DNA from 3 places in the Faecalibacillus sp. genome. Region 3 is predicted to be linked to each of the others. Evidence: predicted binding sites of a transcription regulator. Region 3 holds the regulator's gene; each other region holds the start of a gene.
What was found. The regulator Rex, encoded in region 3, represses fermentation and respiration genes when NADH is low (regulators of the CRP and FNR family bind a similar motif). The targets are predictions, from matches to a motif close to GTGAANNNNTTCAC.

Region 1 (10,899 bases), on a different contig from region 3:
TGGTAAATTATCTAGTGCAGCTACAGCTGGACAATCTCTTATTAATGGTAATAAAGCTGTTAATGCTCAATTGACTGCTTTAATGCAACAAAGTTTTGGTACAACAGACTTTAGTAAATTAAGTACTGCTCAATTCCAAGCATTGATGCAAAATGTTGATGCAAGTACTTTACAAACATTATTAGCTACTTATCAACAATTAGCGAATGGTGGAGAACAATTAGCTAGTTCGCTTTCATCAACTGAATCTACTCAACAAATTCAAGCATTAGTAAGTGGTGCTAATCAAGTAGATCAAGGAGCACAACATTTAAATACTGGTGTGCAACAATTAAATGCAGGAATTAATGGTGTAAGTGATGCAAATGGTAATGTTCAACAAGCAGGTTTAAAACAATATGTTTCTCAACTTGCTAGTGGTGCTCAAAACTTAAATGCTGGTGTACAATCTTACATGGGTGGTGTTACTACTTTACAAAGTGGTTTAACAACAATTACTACAAATAATACCGCTTTAACAAGTGGAGCTTCTGCTTTAGCACAAGGAACTTCTTCATTAAATAGTAATGTTCCTTCATTGACTGAAGGTATTAGAGCTCTAACAAGTGGTATTGATAGATTATCTGCAGGTACTTCAACATTAGTAAGCAATAATTCAACATTAATGAATGGTGCTAACCAATTATCTTCTGGTGCTGGTCAAATTAGTGATGGTGCTAGTCAATTAGCAGCTGGTTCTGATACTTTAGGTGATGGTATTAAAAGTGCTGCAGATGGTGTTACAACTTTAAATGATGCCTTAAAATCTGGTGCAGAAGAAAGTAAGATAGATTCAACAGATAAAACAACTGATATGGTTGCTACACCTGTTGAAACAAGTCATAAAGAAATTTCAAAAGTTGAAAATAATGGTCATGCAATGGCTCCATATATGATGTCAGTTGGTTTATATGTAACATGCTTAGCCTTTGCTTTAATGTATCCAATTAGACATGGTATTAAAAAAGCTGAAAATGCTTTAAAATATTGGGCAAGTAAAGCAACTGTTATGTATACAGTTTCTACATTAGCTGCAATTGCAATGGTAACAGCTTTAAGACTTATCAATGGTTTTGAACCTGTTAATTTAGGTTTAACTTATTTACTTGCAATTCTTGTATCGGCGGCATTCATGTCACTTGTCATGTTGTTAAGTTTAACAACTGGATTTATTGGAGACTTCTTATTACTTGTATTTATGATTATTAACTTAGGTGGTTCTGCTGGTACATATCCATTAGATACAGGTCCAGCTATCTACAAAGCTATTCATAAATTTGTTCCATATACTTATAGTGTAGATGGATTCAGAAAAACAATTAGTATGACTGCTCCATCTCTTTCAGTTGAATTTGCAGTCTTTGCAGGAATCTTAATTGTATGTTCAATTTTAACAATTGTTTATTTCAAATATAAAAATAAAGAAGATAAACATGTTATTCCTCAAATGTTTGAAGAAGTAAATTCAACAAAAGCTGAATAGAAGTCAAGAGTCCTTAAAAGGCAATGTCATTAAGTTAAGGTGGCATTGTACAAAAGACAGTTCTATTTATGTTAAGTTAAGGACAGACATATTTCTATGTTCTGTTCTTTTTGTTTTATCCTAAATAATTTGGTTTATTATCTTATTTTTGACGCACTTTAAAAGAACCAGTGTCTAGGCTCAAAAAAATTTGTGATATCTAGAAAAAATTATGTTAGAATAACTCTGTCAACTTGTTCTATTATTTAACGCTCTTGGTGATTGTCGTTTTATAGAACGTTGAACGTTTCTATCTGGCCTTGATGGGGTCAGATATTTTTTTATGTTTCTGATCAGGATGGATTCTTTTATTTGATTACGAAAATAGTTTCTTATGTTGGTCAATGCTGATCTTACATTGATGTTGTATATGTACTTTGTCTTTTTAATCTCCATCTTCTTTTTTATATTTTGAATGATCAAATTTGCATAGTTATAAAATAAAATTGATGCGTATATTTCCTGCTGTATATGCTGCCTTTTTTTACAATGGAAATAAAGCATGCCAACTGCGTATTTGAGATAATAGAATGCCGTTTCTTCATTCCATCTAAGATGGTAAAGATCTTTGAAATCACTTAATTTGAATTCATTTTCATCAAGATTGGTAACCAATGTTTCATATTTATCACCAGCTATTTTAAATCTTATGATTCTAAAACTAAGATCATAGAAACGATTACAGGCATCGAGATAATCAAAAACAGAAGTTGAAGGAACAAATACAAATTGATTGTTTTCATTTTTCTTGACTTCATTTGTTTGTACATTTGTAAGCGTACGAGTAACAGTAATATCAAATATTTCATCGGGTAGGGATAGAGATGTCAAAATTCCTTTTTTCGTATCGATATCCTTAACTCTGAATACAAATTTTTGATTACTTTCAATACAATGAGCCATGAGATTGTAACTTTCATAGTTTCTATCAGCTGTAATAATTGAATTTTCAGGATAATTACGGTGATTGATAAAATCAATCAGTGCGCTTACTTCACTTTTTTTGGTTGGCAGATCAATTCTTGATTCCCAAAATACATGATTGATACAGTCATACAAGGCATTCAGATGATATTGACAAACAATAGAATCCTGACCATAAGAGATTTGAGTATCATCCTGTAAAAAGGGCAGATTGATATCGGAACCATCCTGTGCAAGAATATAGTAACCATTCAATGTGGACAGATTATCAATGGAAGAAAGAAATCTTCTGTTGATAGATTTAAAAATTTCAGGGTACAACAGGTCACGGCGTTGTGAAACAGCAGATACTGATGGGATATCAGTATCTGAAGAAGTAAAATAATCAGAAACTTCACTTGGCAAAGAGTGAGCCTGCAAACCTAAAATAAATTTAATAAGTGTCTTGGGAGTAAGAATACGGCTTCTGGTAAAATTAGAAACCGGATCAACACAAAAACATCCAATAGACTCTACAGTAGAATCGATAACATCATCCAAGCGACGAGAAATCCACTTTGGGGAATAGTAGGCAATTTTAGTATTTTTATTTGACATAGATAATATCCTCCTTTGAAAAATACACCTACTAAAAAGGGCTTATAATGAATATAAAGAATATTCATTATAAGCCGCACAAAATCAAAGTCATGTCAATAGATAAAAAAAAGAACCCCCATATTTTATAAAATATAGAAATTCTCTTAAAAAAGTCTTAACTTAATGACATTGCCTTAAAAGGACTCTTTTTTTATCTATGAAGTTCAAACTAAAAGTAAAAATAACTTTTGTGAATATTTTAACAAAATGTTAAAATAAAGGTAGGAGGTATGATTTATGGAAATTAAAAATGTTGTTGTTATTGGTGGAGGCGTTTTAGGAAGTCAAATTGCTTATCAAGCAGCTTATTGTGGTTTTGATGTAACGATTTGGCTTAGAAGTGAGGGAAGTATAGGAAGATGTCAGCCTAAATTAGATCATTTAAAAGAGGTTTATCATGATACAATTACTTTGATGGATAGTGATGAAGGAAAGACACCACAAAATTGGGCTATGGGTATTAGTGATTATGAAGATTTTGATAAAGATAAATGTTTAGAAAAAGCAAATCTTGCTTATGAAAATATCAAACTAGAATTAGATTTAAATAAAGCTGTTAGTGATGCAGATTTGATTATTGAATCTATGGCAGAAAATGTTGAACAAAAAATAGATATTTATAAAAAAATGGCGGATTTGTTACCTGAAAAAACAATTATTGTCACAAATTCATCTACATTATTACCATCTAAGTTTGCTAAATATACAAAACGACCAGATAAATATTTGTCGTTGCATTTTGCTAATAGTATTTGGAAAAATAATATGACAGAAGTCATGGCACAAAAACAAACAGATCAAAAATATTTTGATATAATTATGGAGTTTGCTAAAGAAATAAGAATGATACCATTACCTGTAAGAAAAGAAAAATCTGGTTATTTATTAAATTCGATGCTTGTTCCTTTATTATTTTCAGGAATGGATTTGTATGTTAATGGTATAAGTGATCCTGAAAGTATTGATAAAGCATGGACACTTGGTACAGGTGCTCCTAAAGGACCTTTCCAAATATTAGATACAGTAGGACTTACAACAGCATATAATATAGTTTCAATGTATTTGAAAGTTCCATCATTTTTAGCACCTTATAATTTTAAAGGTATGGCTAAGATGTTAAAGAAATATATTGATGAGGGAAAATTAGGAATGGCTTCTGGAGAAGGTTTCTATAAGTATTAGAAGAAGAATCAATGATTCTTCTTTTTTACTTTTTTCAAAATATTAAACGAGTAAATCTTGTATTTTGTAAGTGCTATAATACAGCTAGATAAACGGAGGTAGAGAAAATGAGTTTTCCAAAAGATTTTTTATGGGGTGGCGCTATTGCTGCTAATCAATATGAAGGTGCTTGGTTGGAAGATGGTAAACAACCAAACGTTACAGATGTACTTGTAGGAATTATGTCTAAAGATCCTGGTATTAAATGGGATGAAAATAAGAAAAAATATGAAATGTCATTAAATCCAGATAAAGTTTATTTATCACATGATGCTGTAGATGGATATCATCGTTATCGTGAAGATTTAAAATTAATGAAAGGTATGGGATTCAATAGTTTTAGAACTTCAATTGCTTGGGGAAGAATTTTTCCTAATGGAGATGAATTAGAACCAAATGAAGCAGGTCTTGCTTATTATGATGATATGTTTGCATGTATGAATGAATTAGGAATGGAACCTGTAATTACTTTATCACATTACGAAACACCATTACATTTAATTACTGAATATGGTGGATGGTCTAATCCTCAATTGATTGAATTTTGGTTACGTTATGTAAAAACTGTTTTTACTCGTTATAAAGGAAAAGTTAAATTCTGGCTTACATTTAATGAAGTCAATGCTTTATTTAGAATGCCACTTGTAGCTGGTGGGGTTTTAACAATTAAAGATCCTAAAGATCCAAGTGATCCAATTGGTTCAACTACAAAACAAGATCAATGGGATGCTTATCATAATATTTTAATTGCTAATGCTAAAACTGTACAATTAGGACATGAAATCAGTAAAGATTATCAAATTGGATGTATGATGACTGCTTCTTCAGTAGCTACTTATCCATATAACTGTGATCCTTTAAATGTTGTAGGTACATTAGATGCTCAAAGAATGAATATTTTCTTTATGGCTGATCCTTTCTGTTTAGGTATTGTCCCAACTTATTTAAAGAAAGTATGGAAAGAAGATCAAGTAACTGTAGAATTTAGTGATGAAGAATTACAATTAATTAAAGAAAATACAGTTGATTTCTTATCATTTAGTTATTATCGTTCTACAACATTTGATCGAGATGTGAATTTAAAAGTAGATACTGGTGGTCTTACTTGTAGAGATAATCCATATCTTAAAGATAAAGCACCTCAACCTTGGGGATGGGCTGTTGATCCAGTAGGATTACGTTATACTTTAAATGTTTTATATGATCGTTATCATTTACCATTATTAATTGTAGAAAATGGTGTTGGTTTAGATGAAAATATTGATGATAAAGGTGAAATTCATGATGATTTTAGAGTTCATTATATTGAAGAACATTTAAAAAATGTCAATGCAGCAATTGAAGATGGTGTTGATTGTCGTGGATATTTATATTGGGGACCAATTGATGTTGTTTCTGCTGGTACAGGAGAAATGAAAAAACGTTATGGTTTTGTTTATGTGGATCGTTTTAATGATGGTCATGGTACTTTAGAAAGAAAACTTAAAGATTCTTATTATCGTTATAAAGAAATTATTGAATCTAATGGTGAAGTTTTATTAGAAGATAAATAATATTAAAAGGTTGTAATGAATGAATAGCTTGACTATTTATAAAGATTACAACCTTTTTTTAAAACCACGGTGAATGATAAAAAATTTACATAATCTTGATAGTTTATGTCGAATTAAAAATTATAAAATAAAAAGGCAAAAAATTATTTGTAAACGAATGAAAAGAGTATAATGTAAGTAGATATGGAGGTAATATACTATGAGTGTTTATAAAGAAAATAGGGAATTATCGTGGTTGAAGTTTAATGATCGTGTGTTAATGCAAGCAAAAGATCCTCAAGTACCATTAGCTGAAAAATTGAGTTTTATTTCTATTTTTCAAACAAATTTAGATGAATTTTTTATGGTACGTATTGGTTCTATTTATGATCAGATGTTATTTTATCCTGATTCAAAAGATAATAAGACATTAATGACTGGTGAAGAACAATTAAAAGCTTGTTTAAAAAGAGCAGCATTTTTAAACAAAAAGAAAGATCGAATATATTTTCAAGTAATGGAGGAATTAAAACAATACCATTGGTCAATTATAAAATATAAAGATATTACAAATAAAGAAGACAGACATTATTTTGAAGAATATTTTGAAAGAGAATTATTGCCTTTGATATCACCACAAGTTATTTCTAAAAGACAACCTTTTCCATTTCTTAATAATAGAGAAGAATATGTTGTCGTACGTCTAGAATCCAAAAAAGGAAAACGTAAAATGGGAATTGTTTCTTGTGCAAATGCTATGGATGAAAGATTAGTAGAACTTCCTAGTCAACCAGGTCAGTTTATTTTAGTGGAAGATCTTATTTTACATTTTGTATCACGTATTTTTTCTAAATATACTGTAAAAAGTAAAGCTCTTATTAGAGTAACAAGAAGTGCTGATATTGATGAAGATGATCATTCATTGGATGGTCATGATGATTATCGTGAAATGATGGAAACTTTGATTAAATAAAGAAGAAGATTATCTCCAATGAGATTAGAGATGTCTCCAGGATTAGAAGAATTAGAAGTATTAATGTTAATGAATTTCTTAAATTTAAAGAAAAATCAAGTTTTTGTAAGTAATTCACCATTAGATTTTGGTTTTGTAGGTGAATTAAGAGATCATTTGAAATATATACAACCTCAATTATTTTATAAGAGATTAGAATCTCGTAATAATGCCATGGTTGAAAATAAAGTACCAATGATTAAACAAATCTTAAAAAGAGATATTTTATTAACATATCCCTTTGAATCCATGTCACCATTTTTAAGATTACTAGATGAAGCAAGTCATGATGCAAATGTTGTAAGTATTAAAATGACGTTATATCGTGTTGCTAAAAATTCTAAAATTGTAAAATCTTTAATTAAAGCAGCTGAAAATGGTAAAGAGGTTGTTGTTTTAGTTGAATTACGTGCACGTTTTGATGAAGAAAATAATATTGGTTGGTCAAAACGTTTAGAAGAAGCAGGATGTCGTGTTATTTATGGATTAGATGGACTTAAAGTACATTCTAAATTATGTTTGATTACTTATAAAAATAGTGGAGATATTAATTATATTAGTCAAATTGGAACAGGAAATTATAATGAAAAGACATCAAAATTATATACAGATTTATCTTTAATGACATCTAAGTATGAAATAGGTGAAGAAATCAATGGTGTCTTTAATCATTTATGTTTAGGAGAAACAGAAAATCATACAGATTTATTAATGGTTGCACCTCATTGTATGTTATCTCATATTTTTACTTATATAGATGAACAAATTGCTTTAGCTAAAGAAGGAAAAGAAGCTTATATAGGCTTTAAATGTAATGCAGTAACAAGTAAAAAAATGATTGATAAATTAGTAGAAGCTTCTCAAGCAGGTGTTAAAATTGATTTAATTGTACGAGGTATCTGTTGTATTATTCCAGGTGTAGAAGGGTATACTGAAAATATTAGGGTAATTTCTATTGTAGGAAGATATCTTGAACATTCAAGAATTTATATATTTGGAAAAACAAATCCTCAAGTTTATATTTCTTCAGCGGATTTAATGACTAGAAACTTGGAAAGAAGAGTTGAGGTGGCAGCGCCTGTTTTAGATAGTAAATTGAAACATAAATTACTTATGATGTTTGAATGTATGCTAAATGATAATGTTAAAGCATCACGTTTAGAAAATAATGGTAAATACAAGAAGATAAAAAATAAAAAGGCATTAATGAATAGTCAAGAATACTTTTTTAAAAATGATGTTAAATAGGAGGTTTTTATGAAAATAGGAATTTTAACAAGTGGTGGAGATTGTCAAGCTTTAAATGCAACAATGGCTTCACTTGCAAAAACACTTTATCGTCAAGATAAAGATATTGAATTAATTGGTTTTTTTAAAGGTTATAGAGGATTAATGTATGGGGATTATAAAAAAATGTCACCTACTGATTTTGAGGATATTTTAAATGTTGGTGGGACAATTTTAAAAACTTCACGTTGTCCTTTTAAAAAAATGCGTGTTATTGAAGATGGCTTTGATAAAGTTGAAGCAATGAAAAAAACATATAAGAAATTAAAATTAGATGGATTAGTTGTTTTAGGAGGAAATGGTTCTTTAAAATCAGCAAATATGTTAAGTCAAGAAGGCTTGAATGTTATTGGTTTACCTAAGACGATTGATAATGATACGTGGGGAACAGATTATACTTTTGGATTTCAAAGTGCAGTAGATATTGCAACTCATTATTTAGATGAAATTCAAACAACAGCTAAAAGCCATGATCGTGTTTTTGTTGTAGAAATTATGGGACATCGTGTAGGTCATATTTGTTTAGCTGCTGGTATTGCAAGTCATGCAGATGTGATTTTATTACCAGAAATTCCTTATGATATTAAGGCAGTTGTAAAAAAGATTAAAGAAAATCAAAAGAATGGAAAAAATTATACGATTATTGCCTGTGCTGAAGGAGCTATTAGTGAGGCTGATAGTTTATTATCAAAGAAAAAATATAAAGCAAAAGTTGCTAGTAGAAATGGTATGTCTGTTGCTTATGAAATAGCAACAGAGCTAGGAGAATATATTGATAGTGAAATACGTGTTTCATGTGCTGGACATATTCAACGAGGTGGAAATCCTTGTTCTTATGATCGTTTAATGGCAACACGTTTTGGAATTGCAGGAGCACAATTGATTTTAAATCATGATTATGGAAAATTGATTATACTTGATAAAACTGAAGTAAAAGCAATTCCTTTACAAGAAACAGCAGGAAAGTTAAAGTATGTTGATCCTGCTGGTGAAGTTGTTAAAAATGCTAAATTAATGGGAATTTCATTTGGAGAGTAAGGGGCTGTAACGAATAAATAGTTTTTAAAAATAGTTTCTATAACGCAAAAACGGGGGGTAACCAAATAATTTAGGGGGAAAGCCAAATTATTTAGGGGACAACTTTAGGGGTTTTAAGAAAACCCTGTTGAAAGTTAGGGGGCACTTTAGGGGGCAACCTAAAAATTCATAGAAAATAAGTTTAAAGGAACAATCAAATAGGTTGTTCCTTTAATTTTGTCTAGATACATTTAACAAGTTATTTTTTAAATTTATATACTTCTTTTTTTGATTTAGGAGTGGCTAAAATAGGTTCGTTTTTCCTGTTAGCCCAAATCAATCTACTTCTTGCATATTCAAAATTGCTTAATCCTCTTGAATTTCTTTTGAAATCTTTAGGAGTCCTATTATATCCTTCCATAGGCCCGTTAGATAGTCTTCGTTCATTTCCATTATTATCAGTTATATAAATAAATGAATTGATGATTTCTTGTTTATGATCTTTTAATAATTCAGGAAATTCTTTAAACATGATTAATGTTGAATGAGAATAACAATCAATAATATAGCTTAAGAGAGTATTGATTTTTTCTAGATTCCTTTCTTTGGTTTTATTAAACTCGATATATTTTTCTTTTAGACGTCTGATTTGTATAAGATTATCGTCCAATTGGAAAAACATTTTTTCATAGTCATAAGTATTTAAATAAGCTTTTAATTTGTGGTTGTATCTAACATTACTTTGATAGTCTATATTTTCTACATTTTGTAATATGAGCCATTTAAAATTATTAAGAAGATAGACCTCTTTAGATGTTGGCATATTTTTAAAATCTATAGGTTTATTATTTTTTATACAAGTGTCTTCGTAAAGCTTTTTATCTCTTATTTGGAATTTCTTTTTTAGATCGTTGATATAGTTATTTATCTTTCTTATGATCCAAGAAACAACATGAAAGCTGTCAATGATAGCAATACTGTTAGGAAAATAGCGTTTTGTATAGTTGATATAGGGGTTATACATATCACATATAAGGTATTTAACGTTTTTTCGTTCTTCCAATGGAATGGATAAAAAGTAGGCATTTGTTGTTTCCTCCCATCTGTTGGGAAGGATATCAACGATTTCTAGAGTATTGAAATCCATAATGACCAGAGCATAACGATGCTTATAGTCAATATCTAAAAATACTTCGTCGACAGAAATTATTTCAGGTAAAGGAAGACGTTTTATGTTCAAATATTGTAGAAATATATAATGTACGGAAGTATCAGAAATATTATATTTTCTAGCGACATCTGCAGTAGTGATATGTATATTCTTCATTTCATTAAGGATCATATAAGGAGTAATATTAGATGACTGTTTATATTTACTAATAAAGTTAAACTGATCATTGAAGTAAAGATTACATTGAGGGTTGGTACATCTCCATTTTCTTTGAGTTACAATAAGTTTTAATTGATAGCCATCCTGTAGGATAGGATGATTTATTTTTCTAATATATTTTCCTTTTGAATGCATTCTAGAAGAACAGGCAGGGCAATATTCGACTTTGAGAGTCTTTTCTAAATAAATTATCTTAGTATTTCCATCAATTAAAATCTTAGAGATAATTATGTCTTTATCTTCAATGTTTAAAAATTTCATGATATCATTATTCATATAGTTCCTTTCATAGTATCTAGACAATATAAATGATAAA
Region 2 (10,899 bases), on a different contig from region 3:
CTAAGACAGGTCATTTAGGTGGTTTTGTAGGTGGAGTTATTGCAATGTTGGTACTTATTGGAAGTGGCTTATGCGTTTATTAATAGATGGAGATGCTTGTCCAAATCGTCAAGAAGTGATTGAATTGGCTTTACATTATGGAATAGAAGTTTTATTGTTTATTGATTTTGCTCATGTTATTGAAGATGAAAGAATTCAAATTATTATGTGTGAAGTTGGAAAAGATAGTGTTGATCAGATGATTCTTTCTTATTTGCAAGAAGGAGATTTGTTGATTAGTCAAGACTATGGACTTGCAAGTTTAGCTTTGCTTAAAAATGTAACGGTACTTCATGTTTCAGGAAAGAAAATTACAGAGGATAATATTAATAATTTGTTGACTTCTCGTTATTTAGGACATCTTTCTAGAAAGCAAAATAAACATGTAAAAGGTCCTAAAAAAAGAGATTATAAAACTTCACAATTCTTTTTAAGAGAATTAGAAAAGATATTGATTGAAAATAAAATAAATGAAGAAAAAGCAATACTAGAATAAACATCTAGCATTGCTTTGTTTTTATTTTCCAGAATCTCCATAGTTTTTAAGTACACGAGCACTTGGATCATCAACATCACAGTTTTCCCATTCTTTATTTGGCATCCAGAAATCTTTGATCCATTTTCCTTGTTGTGGGAAGAATGATTCAAAAATATCTCTGTACATTAATGATTCTTTAGTAAAAGGTGTACAATATGAATATTTATCTTTAGCGTTTAAAACATCTTCATCACTGTATTTATCTTCAGCTAATTCTTTTAAATAATCAACCATTGAATGACCAACAGCATCTGAAAAAGCAGCTTTTTCTCTAAATAAAATATCGTGTGGTAAATAATCAGTACCTTCAAAAGCATGTCTTAATAAATATTTACCTTTATTATAAACATTCATTTTTTTTGCAGGATCAATAGACATAGAATAATCAACAAAATCAAGATCTGCAAAAGGAACACGTCCTTCAAGAGCATGAGCAGAAATACAACGATCAGCTCTTAAAACATCATACATATAAAGCTCTTTAATTCTTTTACTTGCTTCTTCTTGGAAAGCTTTAGCGTTAGGCGCAAAGTCAGTATATTTATAACCAAATAATTCATCTGAAACTTCACCAGTCATAATAACTTTAATATCAGTATTTTGATGAATATATTTACATAAAATATACATAGCCATACTCGCACGAATTGTTGTAATATCAAAAGTTTCAAGATGATAAATGACTTCTTTTAAATGTTGATAGAGATCTTCCTTATTCATAATAACTTCTGTATGTTCTGTTCCTAAATAATCAGCAACTTGTTTTGCATATTTTAAATCAATTGGATCACTTTCCATACCGATAGCGAAAGTACGAATAGGTTTATCTGATAATTTTTGTCCAATGGCACATACTAAAGAAGAATCTAATCCACCACTTAATAAATAACCGATAGGTGCATCAGACATAAATCTTTTTTCTACCGCTTTTTCAAGTTTTGTTTTTAATTTTCCAGCAATTGTTTCTAAGTCATCATCAACGATTGTTTTAGGATCACTTAAATCATTATAACAAACAAATTGACCATCTAAATAATAATGTCCTGGTGGAAAAGGCATAATATCATCACATAAATCAAAAAGTGCCTTTGCTTCAGATGCAAAACAAATTTGATGTTCTTTTTTACTGTAACCATAAAACATAGGTCTAATTCCCATAGGGTCTCTTGCTGCCATTAATTGTTTTGTTTTGTTATCGTATAAAACAAGAGCAAATTCAGCATCTAAATATTTACATAAAATTTCAAGTCCATATTGTTCATATAATGGAATCAAAACTTCACAGTCACTTCCAGATTTAAAAGTATAGCTACTTTCAAGTTTTGTTTTTAATGCTGGATAGTTATATATTTCTCCATTACATACAAGTGTATAATCTTTATAAACAAAAGGTTGATTTCCATTTGTTGATAAATCCATAATTGATAAACGATTAAATCCCCATGTTATCCCATGATCAATTGAGACATGTTGATAATCAGGTCCACGATACGCTGCTTTATCTAAAGCTTTTTGGAAAACCTGTAATTCAAATTCTTCACTTCCAACGACTAAAAAACCACACATTTTAATATCCCCCTTATAATTAAAAAACGCACATAGTGTGCGAGTATCGTGTAACATATAAATCCAAAGATATACATGGTACGGAAAATACTTCTAAGAGTACTCGATACCCGCTAGTTGTAACATAACTAGAAACGTTCTAGCCTACTTGCATTGCTTTCGGTAGACAGCTCGAAGGTGTTCTTCATATTTTTGTTCACTGCTAGTCTTTCACCATCTACTAGCTCGCTGTTGTTTCGTAAAAATACTACTCTCCTTGTCTTTGCCTTTAACTTGCTTACAGTATATTATATGATTTATAAAAAATCAATAAGAAATAATTAATATGATAAAAAATAATCGATTTTATACAATTTTAAATGTGAATAACTTTTGAGACAAATTTGAGATAAAAAACATCAAAAAATCATGTATAATAGTAATGTCTCAAAATAGAATTAATAAAGGAGTTAGAAAAATGCCAAAAGATATCCATATGTTAGTAAGTATGATTAATATGAAATTAAGAGATGATGATATGCAATTATCTCATGTTCTTTCTATTTATGATTTAGATGAAACTGATTTTATGAAAAGACTAGTAGAAAACGACTATTATTATGATGAAAGCACGAATCAAATTAAAACAAAATAATTGTTTTATCAAAGAATAGTGATATAATTATGATACTTAGACGGAGGGAATTTAAATGTTAAAATTAGAAGATTTTAAAGCGGCTAAAAAAAGAGTTGATGAAGTGATTTTACCAACTCATTTAATACATAGTGATGCCTTTTCTGAAGAATGTGGAAATGATGTTTATATCAAACCTGAAAACTTACAAAAAACAGGAGCATTCAAAATTAGAGGTGCTTACAATAAAATTATGAAATTAGATGATGAAGCAAAGAAAAAGGGTTTAATTGCTTCTTCAGCTGGAAATCATGCACAAGGTGTTGCTTATGCAGCAAAAAAATTAGGGGTCAAAGCAACAATTTGTATGCCAGCACATACACCATTAATTAAAGTTGATGCTACAAAAGCACATGGAGCAGATGTTGTATTATATGGTGAAGCCTATGATGAAGCTTATGAAAAAGCTGTAGAATTACAAAAAAGCGAAGGATATACTTTTGTTCATCCTTTTGATGATGAAGATGTTATGGAAGGACAAGGAACAATCGCTTTAGAAATCATGGAAGAATTACCAGATGTTGATTATATTTTAGTACCAATTGGTGGTGGAGGATTAATTTCAGGTATTGCTTGTGCAGCAAAACAAATCAATCCATCTGTTAAAATCGTTGGTGTTGAACCAGAAGGTGCAGCGAGTGCTCTTGCTGCAGTAGAAGATGATCAACTTGTTAAATTAACTGAAGTAAGTACAATTGCTGATGGGACAGCAGTTAAACAAATTGGAGAAACTCCATTTGAATATATTAAAAAATATGTTGATGAAATTGTGACTGTAAGTGATTATGAACTTATGGAAGCTTTCTTATTACTTGTTGAAAAACATAAATTAATTGCTGAAGGATCAGGTATTTTATCACTTGCAGCTTTAAAGAAATTACATTGTAAACGTAAAAAAGTTGTTTCACTTATTTCAGGTGGAAATATGGATGTTATGACAATTTCTTCAATGATCAATAAGGGACTTATTTCAAGAGGAAGAATTTTAACATTCTCAGTACAATTACCAGATATTCCAGGACAATTAGAAATTGTTTCTCATTTACTTAATGAATGTAATGCAAATGTTATTGGAGTTGAACATAACCAATTTAAGAACTTTGCTCGTTTCTCTGAAGTAGAATTAAGAGTAACTTGTGAAACTAATGGTGAAGCTCATATTCAAGCTATTGTCGAAAAATTTAAAGAAAATGGCTATACTATTGAAAGAATTAACTAATTCTTTAAACCGCTTAATAAGCGGTTTTTTTGTGTATTAAAGCATGCTTAGGGATGCTTTTTTTATTTAGAAAGGATATAGAAGATGAAAATATATGTATATAAATGGATTTTAGGTCCATAGGCAATCGTAAGATTGTCTTTTTTTATGATTAAAATTAAATAAATGGAGGAATAGGAAAATGAAGAAAAGAAAAATATTTGATAAAGCAGTAAAATTATTTGCGGTAATCATGCTTGTTTTATCAATGTGCTTTTTACAAAAGTATACAAATAATGTAGAAGCATGGGATAATAGTACACCACATGAGTTTACGAGAATTAAAGAAATTAATTATCCTTGGTGGTGGTCATCTAAAATAGGAAGTACTAAAAGATGGTCAACTTATATGTGTAAATATGATGATAAATATGCTTATTGTTTAGAATCAAGTAAAAAATCACCATCTGTTGGTAAATATCCAGCACAGGTGATTGAAAATAATGAAGCTGTAAGAAAAATTCTTTATTATGGTTTTGGTGGTCCAGGATACAATCAAGCATCTAAAGAAATGTACGCAGCTGAATTAAAGGCTTGTGTACCAGATGATTTTGGTGATCAGTATGGTAATTTTGATGACGGGGCTTATTTGTTTACACATATTTGGCTTTCTTATGCATATGCAGGAGATTTAATGGGATTGAATTTAAAAGATTTTAATACAAAATGGCCAAATTCTGATGGTAATGGTGGCTATGGTGATAACATTTTATGGGGTTATCATTGGATTATGGATCAACCTGATATTGGATATGCTTATTTTAATCCAAGTCAAGATGGTGGTATGACAGCTTTTTTTAAAGCAGAGTTTGATAAAGAAAATAAACTTCAAAAAACAAATATTGTTAAATTAGAAGGAACAAGTCACGCTACAATTAATGTATCTTTACAAGATCATGTGACATTGCATAATGTAACAAAGGGGACCGAACAAACAGGTGGTGTAGCACATGTTAATGGTGGAGAAAGTTTTTATTTAACAGCACCTTGTAAAAATAGTCCTAAAAATTATAAATCAGGAAATATTGCTGGAAAAGGGTGTGAAATGTTTACAGCATTAGCTATTAAAGATGGTGCGGATGGAACACAAACAGAGGGTTCATGGAATTTAGATCCTGATGGAAATATTTTAAAATATGAAGTTGATTGGCTTGATTTTGGAGCATTACGTCTTTCTAAAGTTGATAATACATCTCAATTTCAAAAAAATTCAAAGTTTAGATTAATTTCAACATCTTATAGTGGGTATGATGAAACTTTTGAAGTAACAAAGGATGAAAATGGTGACTATGAATTATTAATTGATTATTTACCAGTAGGAACGTATTCACTTACTGAAATTGAATGTGATGATCATTATGCACCGGCTATTGCTAAATGGCAAGTTACAATTGTAAAAGATCAAACAACAAAGAAAATTGTTGTAAATACATTAAGACCAACAGGAACATTAAAGCTTCAAAAGAAGCTTGAAAATGCTCAACAAGGAGCTATAGATCTTGCAGATAAAGATATTACAAAAACAAAATATCAAATTGTAGCAGCGGATGATATTTTTGATACAGTATCTTTAAAAAAATTATATTCTAAAGGAGATAAAATTACTTTAGGAAGTGGAAAATGTATTATTGATACAAATGATGGTCAAACAATGACTTATTCAAATGGTGTTGACGTATCAAAAGGAACAATTAATGAAAAAGGAATTATGTCTATAGATGAAAATGGACAATTAGAGGTTACAGGAATTCCTTTAGGAAAATATCAAGTAGTAGAAGTTGAATGTCCAAGTGGTTATGTGCTAGATGATACACCGTATGAATTTTCTATTACGCAAAAAGATTACACTACAACTATTTATACAAAATCACATGAACAAACTAACCAAATAACAAAAACAATCTTTACTAAAACAGATGTTACAGGGGATCAAGAAGTTATTGGTGCCAAGATGTCTGTTACTAATCAAGAAGGGGCTCTTATAGATGAATGGGTTTCATCTGATAAAGCCCATGAAATAGATGGTTTAGAAAGTGGTAAAACGTATTATTTAAATGAAGATACTAGTCCGGCTGGTTATGTTAAAGCATCTAAGATTGAATTTAAAATCAATGAGGATGGAAAAATTCAAAAAGTGAATATGAAAGATAAAGTGATGACTGTTTCTAAAATATCTTTAGGTGGTGAAGAAATAGCAGGTGCTTTATTACAAGTTATAGATGAAAATGGAAATGTTTTAGAACAATGGTTTAGTGATGGAAAAGCACATCATGTAAGTGGTTTAGAAGAAGGAAAAACATATACTTTACATGAAGATTTAGCACCATTAGGTTTTACACTAACAAATGATATTACTTTTACTGTTTCTTATGAAAAAGAAAATCAAAAAGTGGAAATGGTAAATTCAATGGTAAAAGTTTATAAACAAAAAGAAGATGGTAGTTTATTGAAAGGTGCACAACTTACAGTTGCTTCTACAAAGACAAAAAATAGAGTTGATCAATGGATAACAGGACAACATCTTATTGATATCGATAATGATATGAAAAAGAAAATGTTAAAAAGAGAAATTTGTGAAGGTGAAAATGAAGATGGTGAGGAGTATCGCATTGTACCACAATTAAAATCTGATGATTATTTTTTGATGTTAAAAGATGATGAAGATGTAGCTTATTATTGTATAGATATTCAAGGAAATGAAACAGCTCATTTAGTTCAAGGTTTAAATAACGGAGAAAAATATATTCTTAGAGAAACTTTGACTCCTAAAGGTTATGCAACTTTTAAAGAACAAGTGTTTGAAATTGGTGATAAAGATATTGTTTTAAAAGTAGTAGATGAAGATATTAAAGTGGATATTTCTAAAAAAGATATTACAAACAAAAAAGAATTAGCAGGAGCTCATTTACAAGTAAAAAATGAAAAGGGTGAAATTGTTGATTCTTGGATTTCTACTAGTCAAGAACATCGTATAAGTCATTTGGAAGTAGGAAAAAAATATATATTAGAGGAAACTCTTGCACCAAATGGTTATGAAAAAAGTGAAAAAGTTGAATTTGTTATTAAAAATACAGGACAAGTACAAAAGGTAATTATGTATGATCAACCGATTATTCAAGTAGTTAAGACTGGTGATCATACAAACATGAATGGTTATTTTATTTTAGGTATTTTAAGTGGTATTTGTCTTTATTTATGTAAAAAAAGGGATATAAGATCCCCTAAATAATTTCATCAATGAGACCGTATTCTAAGGCTTCTATAGGATCTAGATAGTAGTCACGATCACAGTCGTGAGTAATTTTTTCTAAAGATTGTTTAGAATTTTCACTTAAAATAAGGAAAAGCTTTTTCTTTTGTTTGCAGATTCTTTTAGCGTTAATTTCAATATCACTTGCTTGTCCTTCTAAAGAAGCAAGTGGTTGATGAATCATAATTTCGCTATTTTTTAAGGCACACCTTTTTCCATGAGTACCTGCACTTAAAAGAATAGAAGCCATACTAGCGGCCATGCCACAACAAATTGTACTGACATCACATGAAACAAAATTCATTGTATCAAAAATAGCAAGTCCTGCAGAAACACTACCTCCAGGAGAGTTGATATACATGTAAATATCGCTTTTATTATCTTGCGCTTCTAGATAAAGCAATTGGCCAATAATTGAACTAGCCATGGCATCGTCAATTGTTCCTGTTAGAAGAATAATTCTTTCTTCTAACAGTTTAGAATAAATATCATAAGCATATTGATGATTTTTATCTTTTTCTATAACGGTTGGTATTAGATGCATAAAATAACCTCCATATGTAATTATAGAAAGGTATTTAAGAAAATATTCTTAGGTTATTTAATTTGTAAAAATTAATAAAATTTTTTTAAAAAAAGGTCAAAAAAAGTGTAAGCGCTAACGATACGATAGAATGGGAATTATTAGAAAAATAAAGGAAAAATTAATGCATCTTATACAAGAAATCAACGTTGTAATAGTTGCTTTTGTGAAGTTTTTGACTTATAATAATGGCATAAAAGCTATTTACAAGGAGGAATATTAATAAAATGGCAGTAAAAGTAGCAATTAACGGATTTGGACGTATCGGACGTCTAGCATTCAGACAAATGTTTAATGCAGAAGGATATGAAGTTGTAGCAATCAACGATTTAACTAATCCTAAAATGTTAGCACACTTATTAAAATATGATTCAGCACAAGGTAAATATGCATTAGCTGATACAGTAGAAGCTGGTGAAGATTCAATCACAGTTGATGGAAAAGAAATCAAAATCTACGCTAAAGCTAACGCAGCTGAATTACCATGGGGAGAAATCGGTGTAGACGTAGTATTAGAATGTACTGGATTCTATGTATCTAAAGCTAAATCTCAAGCTCATATCGATGCTGGAGCTAAAAAAGTTGTTATCTCAGCACCTGCTGGAAATGACTTACCAACAATCGTATTCGGTGTAAACGAAGGTACTTTAAAAGCTTCTGACACTATCATCTCAGCAGCTTCATGTACAACTAACTGTTTAGCACCAATGGCTAACGCTTTAAATAAATTAGCACCAATCAAATCTGGTATCATGTTAACAGTTCATGCTTACACTGGAGACCAAATGGTATTAGACGGACCTCATAGAAAAGGTGACTTAAGAAGAGCTCGTGCAGCTGCAGTTAACATCGTTCCTAACTCAACAGGTGCTGCAAAAGCAATCGGATTAGTAATCCCAGAATTAAATGGTAAATTAATTGGTTCTGCACAACGTGTACCAGTTCCAACTGGATCTACAACTATCTTAACTTCAGTTGTTGAAGGTGAAGTTACAGTTGAAGAAGTAAATGCAGCTATGAAAGCAGCAACTACTCCATCATTCGGATATACTGAAGAACCATTAGTATCTTCTGATATCGTAGGAATCACTTACGGATCATTATTCGATGCAACTCAAACTATGGTTAAACCATTAGACAACGGAACTACTGAAGTTCAAACAGTTGCTTGGTATGACAACGAAAACTCATATACTTCTAACATGGTTAGAACTATTAAATATTTTGCTGAATTAGCTTAATCTAGCGAAAAATTTGCTAAATAAAAAAGGGTTTCAAGATAGAAGAAGCCCTTTTTTGTTCTTTGATTCGTAAATCAATTTTGATTTACGAATTTTTTCTTTTATAGAGAATATTTTGTAAAACGATAAAAAAACAACAATTCTAATGTATAATTAGATAAATACTATTCTTATTGAATGTTAATAAGATAAGTGTATTGTTTAAAATATAAAAGAAGTAAAAGATATGTGACAAAGAAAATTTAAAGAGATTGTTATTAAATTTATGTAAATAGAGTATTTTATTAAATTATTTTACAATAAGTATTGACTGTGGAGCCACTCCATAGTGTTCAATGATGTTGAAAGGAGGAAAGGCAATATGAAAACAAATGAATTAGAAAAAGAAATAGGCCTTTCAAAGTATACAATTCGATATTATGAAAAGGAGGGGCTTATTCAACCTAAGAGGGAAGAAAATGGTTATCGTGATTATGATGATGAAACAGTTCAAAAGTTGAAAATTATTAAATTTTTGAGAAATCTTCAAATTTCTGTTGATGATATCAAAGCAATATTGGAAGGTGAATTAGATTTTAGGCATTGTTTAAAAATTAATCAAGTGAATATGCAAAAACAAATAGAAAGTATGAATGAAATCAAAGATACAATAGATGATTATTATGATAAAGATCTACCTTTAATAGAAGAATTAAGTGAAATTAAAAAAAATAATAATAAAATGGGATTAGGTTTTCAAAAAACTACATCAACAGTTTCATTAGGAAGAAAACTTACACCAGAACTTGCAAGAAGACAATTAATTATTACTTTTATAGGAGCTATTGTAGTTGCTGTGTCATTTGCTAGAATGCCTTATGATTTAGGTAATATGAGAATTTTAGTGGGTGTATTATTTTTTATAGGCACATTTATGTTAATGATAGCATTTTCTTTCAAACAAACATCAGCAATGATGTTAGATAATACGCTTAATCAATCTGTAGAGTTTTTAAGTGATGGGATTTACTATTATCAATTTCATGGACCAATGAGTAATTTTAAATATTTCTTTGCAATTGTTTTTAATAAAAAGCATCAATTTATGCATAAATGTTTATATGAAGATATTGAAAAGCTTGAAGTGATTGCTAAGAAAAATTATATGAGTATAGGAAGTCCATTGGCTTATGAAGCTTATGTTTCTGATTTTAAATTCACATTTAAAGATGGACAAACATTCTATTTCTATTGGCCAATGATTTTAAATGATGATGCAAGATATATTGCGACAATTGTAGAAAAGAAAGTAGAACATATTGATGATCCATATAATATTCTTTATGCAATGAAACAAGGTATAAATCTTAATGATTATTTAATAGGTAAAGTATAATAAAAGCATAAAAGAGTCAATTTTGTTAGAATTGACTCTTTATGTTTTTATAAAAGAATTAAATAAGAGAGTTTATAAAGATTTGCTGGAATGTTATTTATTAATTTAAAATATGAGAAATTTTAAATTATATAATATAAACGAAAATAGATATAAATAATTTTTTAGAATTCTTATAAATGATTTATCTAATTTTCCTTAAAACATTTATACCAATAATAATAATCCCCACTAAAAAACTATGACTGTTATCATTAAAAAATAATGATCTAATAATTAAAATAAATGCAATAATATAAAATAAATAGTAGAGAAAATTTGATATATCTAACTTTTTCATTTTAAAATTCCTTTCTTTATTTATACTTAGTATTTA
Region 3 (10,899 bases):
TCTAAAACAACATAAGAAACTTCATCTAATTGAAGAACATTACGTCTCATTAAATCCATCATTCTACCAGGTGTTCCAACTACAATATCGACACCTTTTTTTATAGTTTTAATTTGTTTTTCAATGCCACTTCCACCATAAACACATGCAAATCGTAAAGAACTATACTTGCCAATCTTTTTAAGTTCCTCATGAATTTGCATTGTAAGCTCTCTCGTTGGTGACAAAATATAAGCTTGTGGTTTCTTTTTACTTTTTTTAATATTTGTAAGTAATATACTAGAAAACGCTAAGGTTTTTCCTGTTCCTGTTTGTGCTTGACCAATAACATCATAGCCACTCAAAATGACAGGTATAATATTTTCTTGAATAGGTGTTGGTTTTTCAAAACCTATTTCATTAATTGCTTTTAATAATTCTTCACTTAATCCTAATTTTTCAAATTTATTCATTCATTTTCTCCTCAAGTTTTTCGAGTATAACACAATTTATTTTAAAATGCAAAAAAAGAATGCATTAACATACATTCTTTAAATTACCCATTAAAAATCCTTGAATATTTTCAATAACTAAATCAAATAAACGATTTCTTGCTTCTACAGTGGCCCATGCGATATGTGGTGTCATTAAAAGCTTTGAAGCATCATTAATTTGAAATAATGGACTTTCTTTTGCAAGAGGTTCACTTTCAAAAACATCTAACCCTGCACCAGCAATTTCATTATTTTGTAGTGCTTCAACAAGTGCTTTTTCATCAACAATGCCCCCACGGCCAACATTGATTAAAATAGCATTTTCTTTCATAAGTTTGAATGATTTCTCATGAATAAGCCCCTTTGTTTGTTCATTCAAAGGACAATGAATAGAAATAATATCACTTGTTTTTAACAATGTTTCTAAATCAACTGATGTATAATCTTGTTGCGTATTCTTTCCACTTGTTGAATAGTATTGAACTTGACATCCAAATGCATTTGCTATTTTAGCAACTGTACGTCCAATATTTCCCATACCAATAATTCCCCATGTTTTTTCATTCAATTCATAAAAATGAGGTCCGATATGACTAAACATACCACTTTCACTATATTTTCCACTTTGTATATATTCATGATAATAGCTGTTTTTATGTAATAAGTCTAGTGCTAAGGCAAAAGTATGTTGTGCAACACTTAAAGAAGAATAACCTGCTACATTACACACAGTAATACCACGACGATGACAATAATCTAAATCAACGTTATTAACTCCAGTTGCTGTGATACAAATCAATTTAACTTTAGCAGCATATTGTAAAACATCTCCTGTAAGCAAACATTTATTTGTAATAATTATATCTGCATCTTGAATACGTTCAATCACTTCTTCTGAATTACTTTGTTTGTAAGTTGTTACTTGCCCAAATTGATTTAATTTTGATAAATCAATATCATCACCTAAACAAATGCTATCTAAAAAAACGATACTAAAGGTCTTTTTTTTTAAGATATTTAAAATATCGTCATAAGTTTTTCCTGAAAAATATTGTCCTAAGCGAATTGCTTCATTAATATCTAAAATAGAACTTTCATGTAAAATACCTTTCATTTCATTATCTTCAAATTCAAAGCTTAAATATTTATTTAAAAGACAAATTCCTAAAGCTCTTGATGTCATTTCCTTATCTTTTTCAATATCTTCTAAAATATTTTGAATAAAAGTTGCATCTTCTTGAATACATTTAGAAAGTGCATCTTCTACTTCAATTCCTTCAAATAAATGATTTCTAAAACCATCATGATAAAGAAGAGGTAATACAACATCATAAACATTCATTGGAACATGTCCATAACCTTTCGTAAAATTATATAGGATAGCAAGTCCTAAATTTTCATCTTTCATTTTATCAACTAATTTCATTTTCATCCTCCATAAATAATTTTATTTTCACACGATGCCTTTCTTGCTTCGTAAGATCATCATAGAATACAAAACAATACTTAAACCTTTGTTCATTTCTATTATATTTTAATAAATTATAACTTAAATAACGACTTTTTCTTTCTTTAGTACCCCCACCACAAGAAGAACCGCCAGCCATAATATAGCTATTTTCTTTTTTTACAACACATGGAATATGTTTATGTCCATGAAAAATATAACGTACATGATGTTTTTCTAACCAATACATGACATCTTGTGCATCTACAAGTGCTTTGGTCGAATCAGCAATTTTCCCCATAAACAATTTTTCATTCCATTTTGTCTTTAAAAAGTCATCTTTTCTAAGCGGCATTAAATGATGATGCATCATTGCAATCAATGTATAATCCTCTAAATGTTCAATCGATAAAAGTTCATCTTCAATTTCTTGTAAAAGCCTTTGACCTACCATACCACGTGCAAGATTTCCTTGAGAAGTTGAATCGATTTTAATTACAATCATTTTAACATCAGGATATACTTTAATATTTTCTCCTAATAAGTAAGCAACCACTTTTGTTTTCTGCCTTTTCAAAATGTTTAAGCCATAAACAATCACATCATGATTTCCTAAAACAAATGTTACATCACTATGGTACATCCTTCTTAAACGATTCATAAAATGAGATGCTGCATACATATTTTTACGATTAGGAGAATTCATCAAATCTCCAGTAATCAAAATTTTAAGTTGGTGATCATGAGGAAGCATATGATAAAGTTCATCTAAGCTGTCTTGTAATACAATAAGACCACTATCTGTTTTTTTTGTACCTAAATGAAGATCACTTAATTGAATAAAATACTGATCTTCATTTGTTGGACATTTCCTTTCAAAAATTTTATCTTCCTCTATTAATCTAAAGCCTTCTTTTACATCCTCCATATTTTTTACAGGGTAGAAAACGCTTTGTTCATCTTTAAATATAAAAACACCTGGCCAACGATCTATTTGATAAAGAGCATTCAAAAAAAGATGGTAGGGTCCATATAAAGAAATATCCTCTTTCAATGCTTTTTTTATACAGAAAACTCTCATTACTTTATAATCATAACAATCATCAATTTTTTCAAAAAATCGTTCATCTTTTCCAGATAATAAAATCACTTGATACTTTTCTTTTTCACCAGCAACATATTTATGAAAATCTTGCGCATAACTTGTTTTAAAAGCAGTATCATATATTTCAAAGTTTTTACTTCTGAAAAGCAACTCACATTCATTTTTTTGAATTTGATGAACAAAAGGAAAATGAATATTCTGTTTTGTCAACCAATTTTTAAATTCTTCAAGTTGTTCATAACTTGCATAAACATCTCTAAATGACTTTTTACCTTCTTTAAAAATAAAATTAAAATAGAGATTCATCAAATCATACTCATTCATGCATGTCACCTCCTACATATTATACACAAAAAAAAGCCTAACGAATAGGCTTTTAGAATTTTAAATTTCTTGGAGTTCTTGGGAATGGTTCAACATCTCTAATATTTTGCATACCAGTTAAATACATTAAGAAACGATCGAATCCTAAACCAAATCCAGCATGTTTACATCCTCCAAAACGACGTAAATCCATGTACCATTGTAATCCTTCTTTGGCCATACCTTTTTCATCCATGATTTTTTCTAAGACATCATATCTTTCTTCACGTTGTGATCCACCAACAAGTTCTCCAATTCCTGGAACAAGTAAATCACAAGCAGCTACTGTTTTTCCATCATCATTTAAACGCATATAGAATGCTTTGATTTCTTTAGGATAATCTGTTAAAAATACTGGTCCACCAACGATTTTTTCACAAATATAACGTTCATGTTCTGAATTTAAGTCCATACCCCATTCAACTTTATTTTCAAACTTAACATCTGCTTTTAATAAATAATCAATTGCTTCTGTATAAGTCATACGTTTAAAGTCGCTGTCTCTCACTGCTTTAATACGTTTAATACATTCTTTATCAATCATGCTTTCAAAGAATTTCATTTCTTCTGGAGCATTATCTAAAACATAATCAATACAGTATTTAACCATATCTTCAATTAAATCCATATCATCTTCTAAATCAGCAAAAGCAATTTCTGGTTCAATCATCCAAAATTCGCTTGCATGTCTTGAAGTATTTGAATTTTCCGCTCTAAAGGCAGGTCCAAATGTATAAACATCACGATATGTTAATGCAAAAGCTTCAACATGTAATTGTCCTGTAACTGTTAAATAGGCTTCTTTTCCAAAGAAATCTTTATCAAATTCAGTATTATCAATTGTTGTTGCTCTAAACATTTCTCCAGCACCTTCACCATCATTTGAAGTAATAATTGGTGTATGCACATAAACGAATCCTTGATTTTGAAAGAATTCATGAATAGCCATTGATAAAACCGATCTTAATCTAAAGATTGCATAAAAAGTATTTGCTCTTGGTCTTAAATGAGGAATTTCTCTCATATATTCAAAAGAATGTCTTTTCTTTTGTAATGGGAAATCTTCATCACAAGTTCCTTCTACCACTAAATGTGTTGCTTCAATTTCAAAAGGTTGTTTTCCTTCTGGAGTTAATTTTAATTTTCCAGTTACTTTAACAGCGCTTCCTGTAGAAATATGAGAAGCTTCTTCATAATTATCAATAATTTCATCTAAATACACAACTTGCACATTTTTAAAATATGTTCCATCATTTAAAGCTAAAAATCCAACTTTCCCACTATTTCTATTTGTACGGATCCATCCTTGTAATTCAACATATTCAATTCCATCTAATTGATCTCTATCATTGATATATAATTCATATAATTCTCTTACTGTAATAAATTCAAACATTTTTCTCTCCCTATTCTTGATCATTTGATTTCATTTTAATTACTAATTCTTGAATAGCTACCACAACATCTACTGTTTGGACTTCTACGCCTTCATGAACCATAAAATGACTATGTGTAAAATCTACAATTCCTTTAATACCCAATTTCATTAAACGATCTACTGTTTCCTGAACATTTTCTGAAATTGCTAAAATAGCAATTTTACAATCGCTTGGGAAAGTTTCTTCTAATCTATCAATATGACAGATTTTAACCCCAAATCTTTCCCCTTCTTTATTTTTATCCATATCGTAACCACAGACAATTTTACCAACTGTATACTGCCAACGATTATACTTTAAAATGGCACTTCCTAAATTACCAACACCAATTAAAATAATAGGCTCATCTAATCCAAGACCTAATACCTCACTTAATCCATCAATAAGATGCTTTACATCATAGCCTCGACCACGTCTTCCAAAATTATCTGTTTTTGATAGATATGTAAAGTCACGTCTAATTGTTGTATCTTGTATTCCTGTAATTTCATAAAGTTCACTCGACAAACATGTTTCTTTTCCTTCATGTTGCATTTTTCTAAGTGCTTTTAAATAAACAGGAAAACGGGACATCGTCGCTTTCGATATTTTTTTCTCCACACTAATCCCCTCCTATTGATTCTAATTCTAAATCGAGATGTGGTTTAATGCCAAGCGATAAGTCACTAAACTTATTATTATCATACATAACTTTTCCTGCTAAAGCAATCATCATTGCATTATCTGTACAACATTTCATCGGTGGAAGGGATAATTGCACACCTTTTAGCATAGCTACTTGAGCTGTCATTTTTTCTCTTAACCCTTTATTTGCTGAAACACCACCAGCTAGCATAATTTCTTTAACACCATATTCTTTAGCAGCCCTCATTGTTTTATCTACTAAAACATCAACTACAACATTTTGAAAAGAAGTGGCTAAATCATTTTGATTGATTTCCAATCCTTTTTGATGATGATTATGTGCTAAATTGATTACCGCAGATTTTAAACCACTAAAACTGAAATTATAACTATCATCATCTAAAGGTTTAGGTAAATGGTAACTTGCATTTCCTAAATGTGCCATTTTATCTAAAACAGGTCCTCCAGGATAAGGTAAATTTAATACTCTTCCTACCTTATCATAGGCTTCTCCTACAGCATCATCCAAAGTTTCACCAATTACTTCAAACGAATACGGTTTTTTCATCAATACAAGTTCTGTATGTCCACCACTAACAACAAGACACAATGCAGGATAAATAATATCCTTTTCAAAATTATTAGCATAAATATGTCCTGCAATATGATGAACACCAATTAATGGTTTATCATAAGCTAAGGAAAGTGTCTTAGCTACTTGTAAACCAATATGTAAAGAACCAACAAGTCCTGGCCCTTTTGTTACACATATAGCATCAATATCTTCCATTTTTACATTTGCTTTTTTTAATGTTTCTTTTAAAACAACCGACACACATTCTACATGCTTACGACTAGCAATTTCAGGAACAACACCCCCATACATAGCATGTATATCAATTTGACTGGCAACCACACTACTTAAAAATTCTCTATCATCTTTTAAAACAGCCATAGCCATTTCATCACAACTTGATTCGATTGCTAATAATAAAGACATTTCTATCCCTCCAATTCCTTGATCATTAAATAAGCATCTTCACCATTACTATAATACCTTTTTCTAATAGCAACATTTTTAAAACCAAATTTTTGATAAAGTGCTATTGCTTTTACATTTGAAACACGTACTTCTAAGTTAACATTTTGATAATGTAACTCTTCACTTTTTTCAAGAGCATATTCCATCAATTGACTCGCATAACCTTGTCCTTGATAATGACGATCTGTTGCAATCGTTGTAATTTGGCATTGATCTCCTAAAAACCATAGTCCGATATATCCAATAATTTGGTTTTCTTTTTCCATAACATAATATCCCGCCATGGGATTTTCTTTTATTTCATGTTTAAAATCTTCTTCGTTCCAAGGTGATAGAAAAAGATCTTTTTCTAATTCTACAACTTTCTTTAAATCTTCTTCTTTCATTTCTTTTATTGACATATCTTCTTAGCCTCGACTTCCTTAATATATCTTGGAACAAGACCATCCACATTTTCTATTTCTTTTTCTAAAGTTGAAAGCACATAAATATTATGAGCAAGATCAGTTTCTTTTTCTGATAATCCTATTAACTCTGTATCCCCAACAATTTCATAATCACTGTATTGCTTTTGATAATTTTCAAACTCATCTAAAGAAATAATACAATCTTCAACAACTGTTTTTCCTTCATTATAAATACCTAAAAACACTTTTTTACTTCTGGCATCTAAAATCGAAATTGCTTTTTTCATTCCTGCCATTGCTTTTAATGAAGAAACTGTCTTTATTTTAATATTCATTGTCGCATTTAATGTTTTAGCAATTGTTAATGCAACACGTACTCCTGTATAAGAACCAGGACCAATTGTAATGACCATTTCATCAAAATCACTCATCTTCAAATGATTTTCTTGCAATAATTTTTGCAAATAAACGATTGCATATTCTGATTGTTTTCGATTTCCTTCTTCTTGTAAAGAAGCTAAACATTTTTGATTTTCATATAAAGCTACTACTAAATATTTATTAGCACTATCCATGACAATTGTTTTCATAATCAATCTCCTTTACAAGTTCTTCATATTTTTTTCCAACTGGATTTAAAACAAATTCTCTTTGATCATCATCTATTCTTTTAATCGTTATTGCTAAACGTTCTTGAGGTAAAATTTCTTCTAAAAATTCTGGCCATTCAACCACACAAATATCATCACTATCAAAGATTTCTTCAAAACCTAAATCTTCACTTTGCCCTTCTAATCGATAAGCATCAAAATGAGATAATTGATAATTTCCTTGATATTGTTTTAAAATTGTAAAAGTCGGTGAATTAATAATCCTTTTAACACCTAAACCTTTTCCTATTCCCTTAGTAAATGTTGTTTTTCCTGCACCTAAATCACCATTAAGTGTCAACAACATATGAGGTTCTAGTAATTTTCCTAAATATTCACCAAAAGCTAATGTTTCATCTCTATTATTTATAGTAATCACTTTTTCCATAATAACCCTCTTTTAAATCTTGGTAAAAACTATACCATTTCTTAGTAAAATCCTGATCAAATGGTCCACCTTTTTTTATAGCCAATTCAATCAAAATATCTAGCTGCTTCTTTAAAATCTTATCTAATTCATCACTATAGCCCATTTCTCGAGCATGTTGACGATATTCTTCTTGATCTAAAATACGATAATTTCCATCTGGAAAAACCTTCAAATCTAAATCATAATCAATATATTTTAAAGCTTCTCCATCATATAAAGTTGGTGAAGCAATATTACAATAATAATACACACCTGTTTTTCTAATCATGCAAATCACATTATACCATTTATGTTTAGGCATATACCAAATGGCAGGTTCACGTGTATGCCACATTCTTCCATCTGATTCTGTCACCAATGTTCGATTATTAATAACAATGTAATGATCATCTGTTTCTTGTAAAACAAGCCCCTTCGACCAACATCTATGTATTTTACCATTATGTTTATATCCATGTATTAAGATTTTCTTTCCTACAATATCTTCCACAACAAACGACTCCTTATTAACATTTACATTATACACAAATTCATCTTTCTTTCAAAGAAAAAAAGACTCGAAACGAGTCTTATAAATGAACTGCTTTTTTAAGTCTTGGATATAAAATCACAAACAAAACAAAACATGCAATGATTGTAGCTATATTATAAGGTAAGTTATAAGTTAAGTTTGCTTTTAATGGTGTTTGAAAAGCATACCATCCTGAAATTAAATGACAAATTGTTTTTAAAACACCCATTACAACAATTCCAATAGGCAATTCATACTTGCCTACCTTTAATAAAGGAATAAGTGGTGTAAGACCAATCAAGATCATTGGTAACAAATAATCAAAGATTACAGATAAAGGACCATAGAATGTCGCAAGTCCTAAAGCAAAATGTAGTCCTAAACAAACAAGAGAAACGATTAAGCTATAACCCCAATTCATTAAATAGCCACATAAAATAATTGCAACAAGTGAAAAGGCACAGTTACCACCTTTTGGCATCTCATAAAATTTAGTGCAATATTCTAAAACAACTTGCATTGCCGCAAACATTGCCATATAAGCCATATTCTTCGTAGTTAATTTAATTTTCATATTCATCCTCCTTTAAAAACGAGGCAAAATAAAAGCCTTTTTACATACGCAAAAAGGCAAATAAACTATTTTGCACTCTCTACGCTAGCATTACCTAGTTCAGATTATAAGGGACAAGGCTATCACCTTTCTCAGCATTTTGCGCCCCTGGCAAGTCTTATTATAAATCAATCTCTTCTTTTTTCAATCTTTTTATAGTTTTTTCTTCCTTGTCAGTGTTATAATGGAAAAGTATTAATAAGGAGGACTTAAATGTTATGTCAAAAATTATTTCTGTAAACGCTGGAAGTTCATCTTTAAAATTCCAATTATTCGAAATGGATGATGAAACCGTTATCACTTCTGGTGTTATTGAAAGAATTGGTTTAGATGATTCTATCTTTACTATTAAGTATAATGGAGAAAAAGATGTTACAACTTTACCAATTGAAAACCATAAAGTTGCCGTTCAACTTTTATTAGACACTTTAATTAAAAAAGAAATTGTTAAAGATTTAGATGAAATCAAAGGTGTTGGTCACCGTGTTGTACAAGGTGGGGCTTATTTTGATCAATCAGTCATTATTGATGAAGATGTTGTTTCTAAAATCGATGAACTAAAATCATTGGCACCTTTACACAACCCTGCTCACTTAACAGGATACTATGCTTTTAAAGAAGCAATTCCTAATGCTGGTGCCGTTGCTGTTTTTGATACAGCATTCCATCAAACATTAGAACCAAAAAGCTATATTTATCCAATTCCTTACAAATATTATGTAGAAAACAAAGTGCGTAAATATGGTGCTCATGGAACAAGTCATTTCTATGTTTCATCTCGTTGCCGTGAAATGATGGGAAATCCTGAACATTCACGTATCATTGTGGCTCACTTAGGAGCTGGTGGTTCATTAACTGCTGTCAAAGACGGTAAATCAATCAATACATCTATGGGCTTCACTCCTCTTGCTGGAATCATGATGGGTACACGTTCTGGAGATGTTGATCCTTCAGTTATCGACTATTTGATTGAAGAAGTTGGATTAGATATGAAAGAAGTCATCAAGATGCTTAATAAGGAATCTGGTTTACTTGGTGTTTCTGGTGTATCTAGTGACTTTAGAGATGTACAAGAAGCTGCTGCTAATGGTAATGAAAGAGCACAACTTGCTTTAGATATCTTCTTTAGAAGAGTAATTGCTTATATCGGTCGTTACTTCATTGCTTTAGGAGGAGTTGATGCTATTTGCTTTACAGCAGGTATTGGAGAAAATTCATTCTTTGCTAGAAAAGAAATATGTAACTTATTAGCTGAAGCTTTAGGTATTGAAATCGATGATGATGCTAATGTTAATGGTAAAGGTGATCGTTTAATCTCTACACCAAATAGTAAAGTTAAAGTTTATGTTATCCCTACAAATGAAGAATTAGTTATCGCTAGAGATACTAAGAGATTATTAAACTTATAAAAAATCAAGGTCTCAAACGAGACCTTTTAATTTTCTTCAAAAATAATATGTTTTATGTAATCTTTTATTTTTTTCCTATCTGTAAGCACATCACAAAATGTCTTTCTCATATCTAATCTTTGAATATCAACAACACGCATATCACTTATCTGCATTCTACTTTTTATGCGATATTTTCTAATTCTAGCAACAATATCTAGCTCATATTCTGTAGATTCTATTGCATCTTTTTTTATGGATGTACAAGGAATCACCAACATTTTAGACCCAAAATCTTTTAAAACATAACACCAATGACCATCCATCAATTCTTTAGGAAATCCCCTGCCTATATTAAAGTAAGCCATTTGATGGATCATTGGTCGACGATGTACATGATAATATGT

Region 1: the regulator Rex is predicted to act here: its motif matches at 3,315-3,328, upstream of ACLVEP_RS02820 (3-hydroxyacyl-CoA dehydrogenase).
Region 2: the regulator Rex is predicted to act here: its motif matches at 8,074-8,087, upstream of gap (type I glyceraldehyde-3-phosphate dehydrogenase).

The regions. Positions count from the first base shown of each region.
Region 1 covers NZ_JBKYAR010000005.1:31,345-42,243, reverse strand. The annotation lists gene ACLVEP_RS02830 (YhgE/Pip family protein) at 1-1,522, shown strand, start outside; gene ACLVEP_RS02825 (IS4 family transposase) at 1,751-3,082, opposite strand; gene ACLVEP_RS02820 (3-hydroxyacyl-CoA dehydrogenase) at 3,362-4,306, shown strand; gene ACLVEP_RS02815 (glycoside hydrolase family 1 protein) at 4,414-5,898, shown strand; gene ACLVEP_RS02810 (hypothetical protein) at 6,098-6,850, shown strand; partial or broken gene ppk1 (polyphosphate kinase 1) at 6,863-8,137, shown strand; gene ACLVEP_RS02800 (ATP-dependent 6-phosphofructokinase) at 8,147-9,214, shown strand; gene ACLVEP_RS02795 (ISL3 family transposase) at 9,453-10,859, opposite strand.
Region 2 covers NZ_JBKYAR010000015.1:1,264-12,162, reverse strand. The annotation lists gene ACLVEP_RS06575 (rhomboid family intramembrane serine protease) at 1-83, shown strand, start outside; gene ACLVEP_RS06570 (DUF188 domain-containing protein) at 71-535, shown strand; gene asnB (asparagine synthase B) at 557-2,143, opposite strand; gene ACLVEP_RS06560 (DUF4250 domain-containing protein) at 2,601-2,777, shown strand; gene ilvA (threonine ammonia-lyase) at 2,833-4,035, shown strand; gene ACLVEP_RS06550 (SpaA isopeptide-forming pilin-related protein) at 4,217-7,303, shown strand; gene ACLVEP_RS06545 (ATP-dependent Clp protease proteolytic subunit) at 7,296-7,868, opposite strand; gene gap (type I glyceraldehyde-3-phosphate dehydrogenase) at 8,135-9,148, shown strand; gene ACLVEP_RS06535 (MerR family transcriptional regulator) at 9,510-10,523, shown strand.
Region 3 covers NZ_JBKYAR010000003.1:11,334-22,232, forward strand. The annotation lists gene ACLVEP_RS01665 (DEAD/DEAH box helicase) at 1-452, opposite strand, end outside; gene ACLVEP_RS01670 (D-2-hydroxyacid dehydrogenase) at 517-1,899, opposite strand; gene ACLVEP_RS01675 (metallophosphoesterase family protein) at 1,886-3,349, opposite strand; gene asnS (asparagine--tRNA ligase) at 3,402-4,784, opposite strand; gene ACLVEP_RS01685 (redox-sensing transcriptional repressor Rex) at 4,795-5,427, opposite strand; gene tsaD (tRNA (adenosine(37)-N6)-threonylcarbamoyltransferase complex transferase subunit TsaD) at 5,429-6,451, opposite strand; gene rimI (ribosomal protein S18-alanine N-acetyltransferase) at 6,454-6,894, opposite strand; gene tsaB (tRNA (adenosine(37)-N6)-threonylcarbamoyltransferase complex dimerization subunit type 1 TsaB) at 6,885-7,490, opposite strand; gene tsaE (tRNA (adenosine(37)-N6)-threonylcarbamoyltransferase complex ATPase subunit type 1 TsaE) at 7,468-7,938, opposite strand; gene ACLVEP_RS01710 (DUF402 domain-containing protein) at 7,913-8,470, opposite strand; gene ACLVEP_RS01715 (energy-coupled thiamine transporter ThiT) at 8,550-9,065, opposite strand; TPP riboswitch at 9,124-9,224, opposite strand; gene ACLVEP_RS01720 (acetate/propionate family kinase) at 9,323-10,513, shown strand; gene ACLVEP_RS01725 (hypothetical protein) at 10,540-10,899, opposite strand, start outside.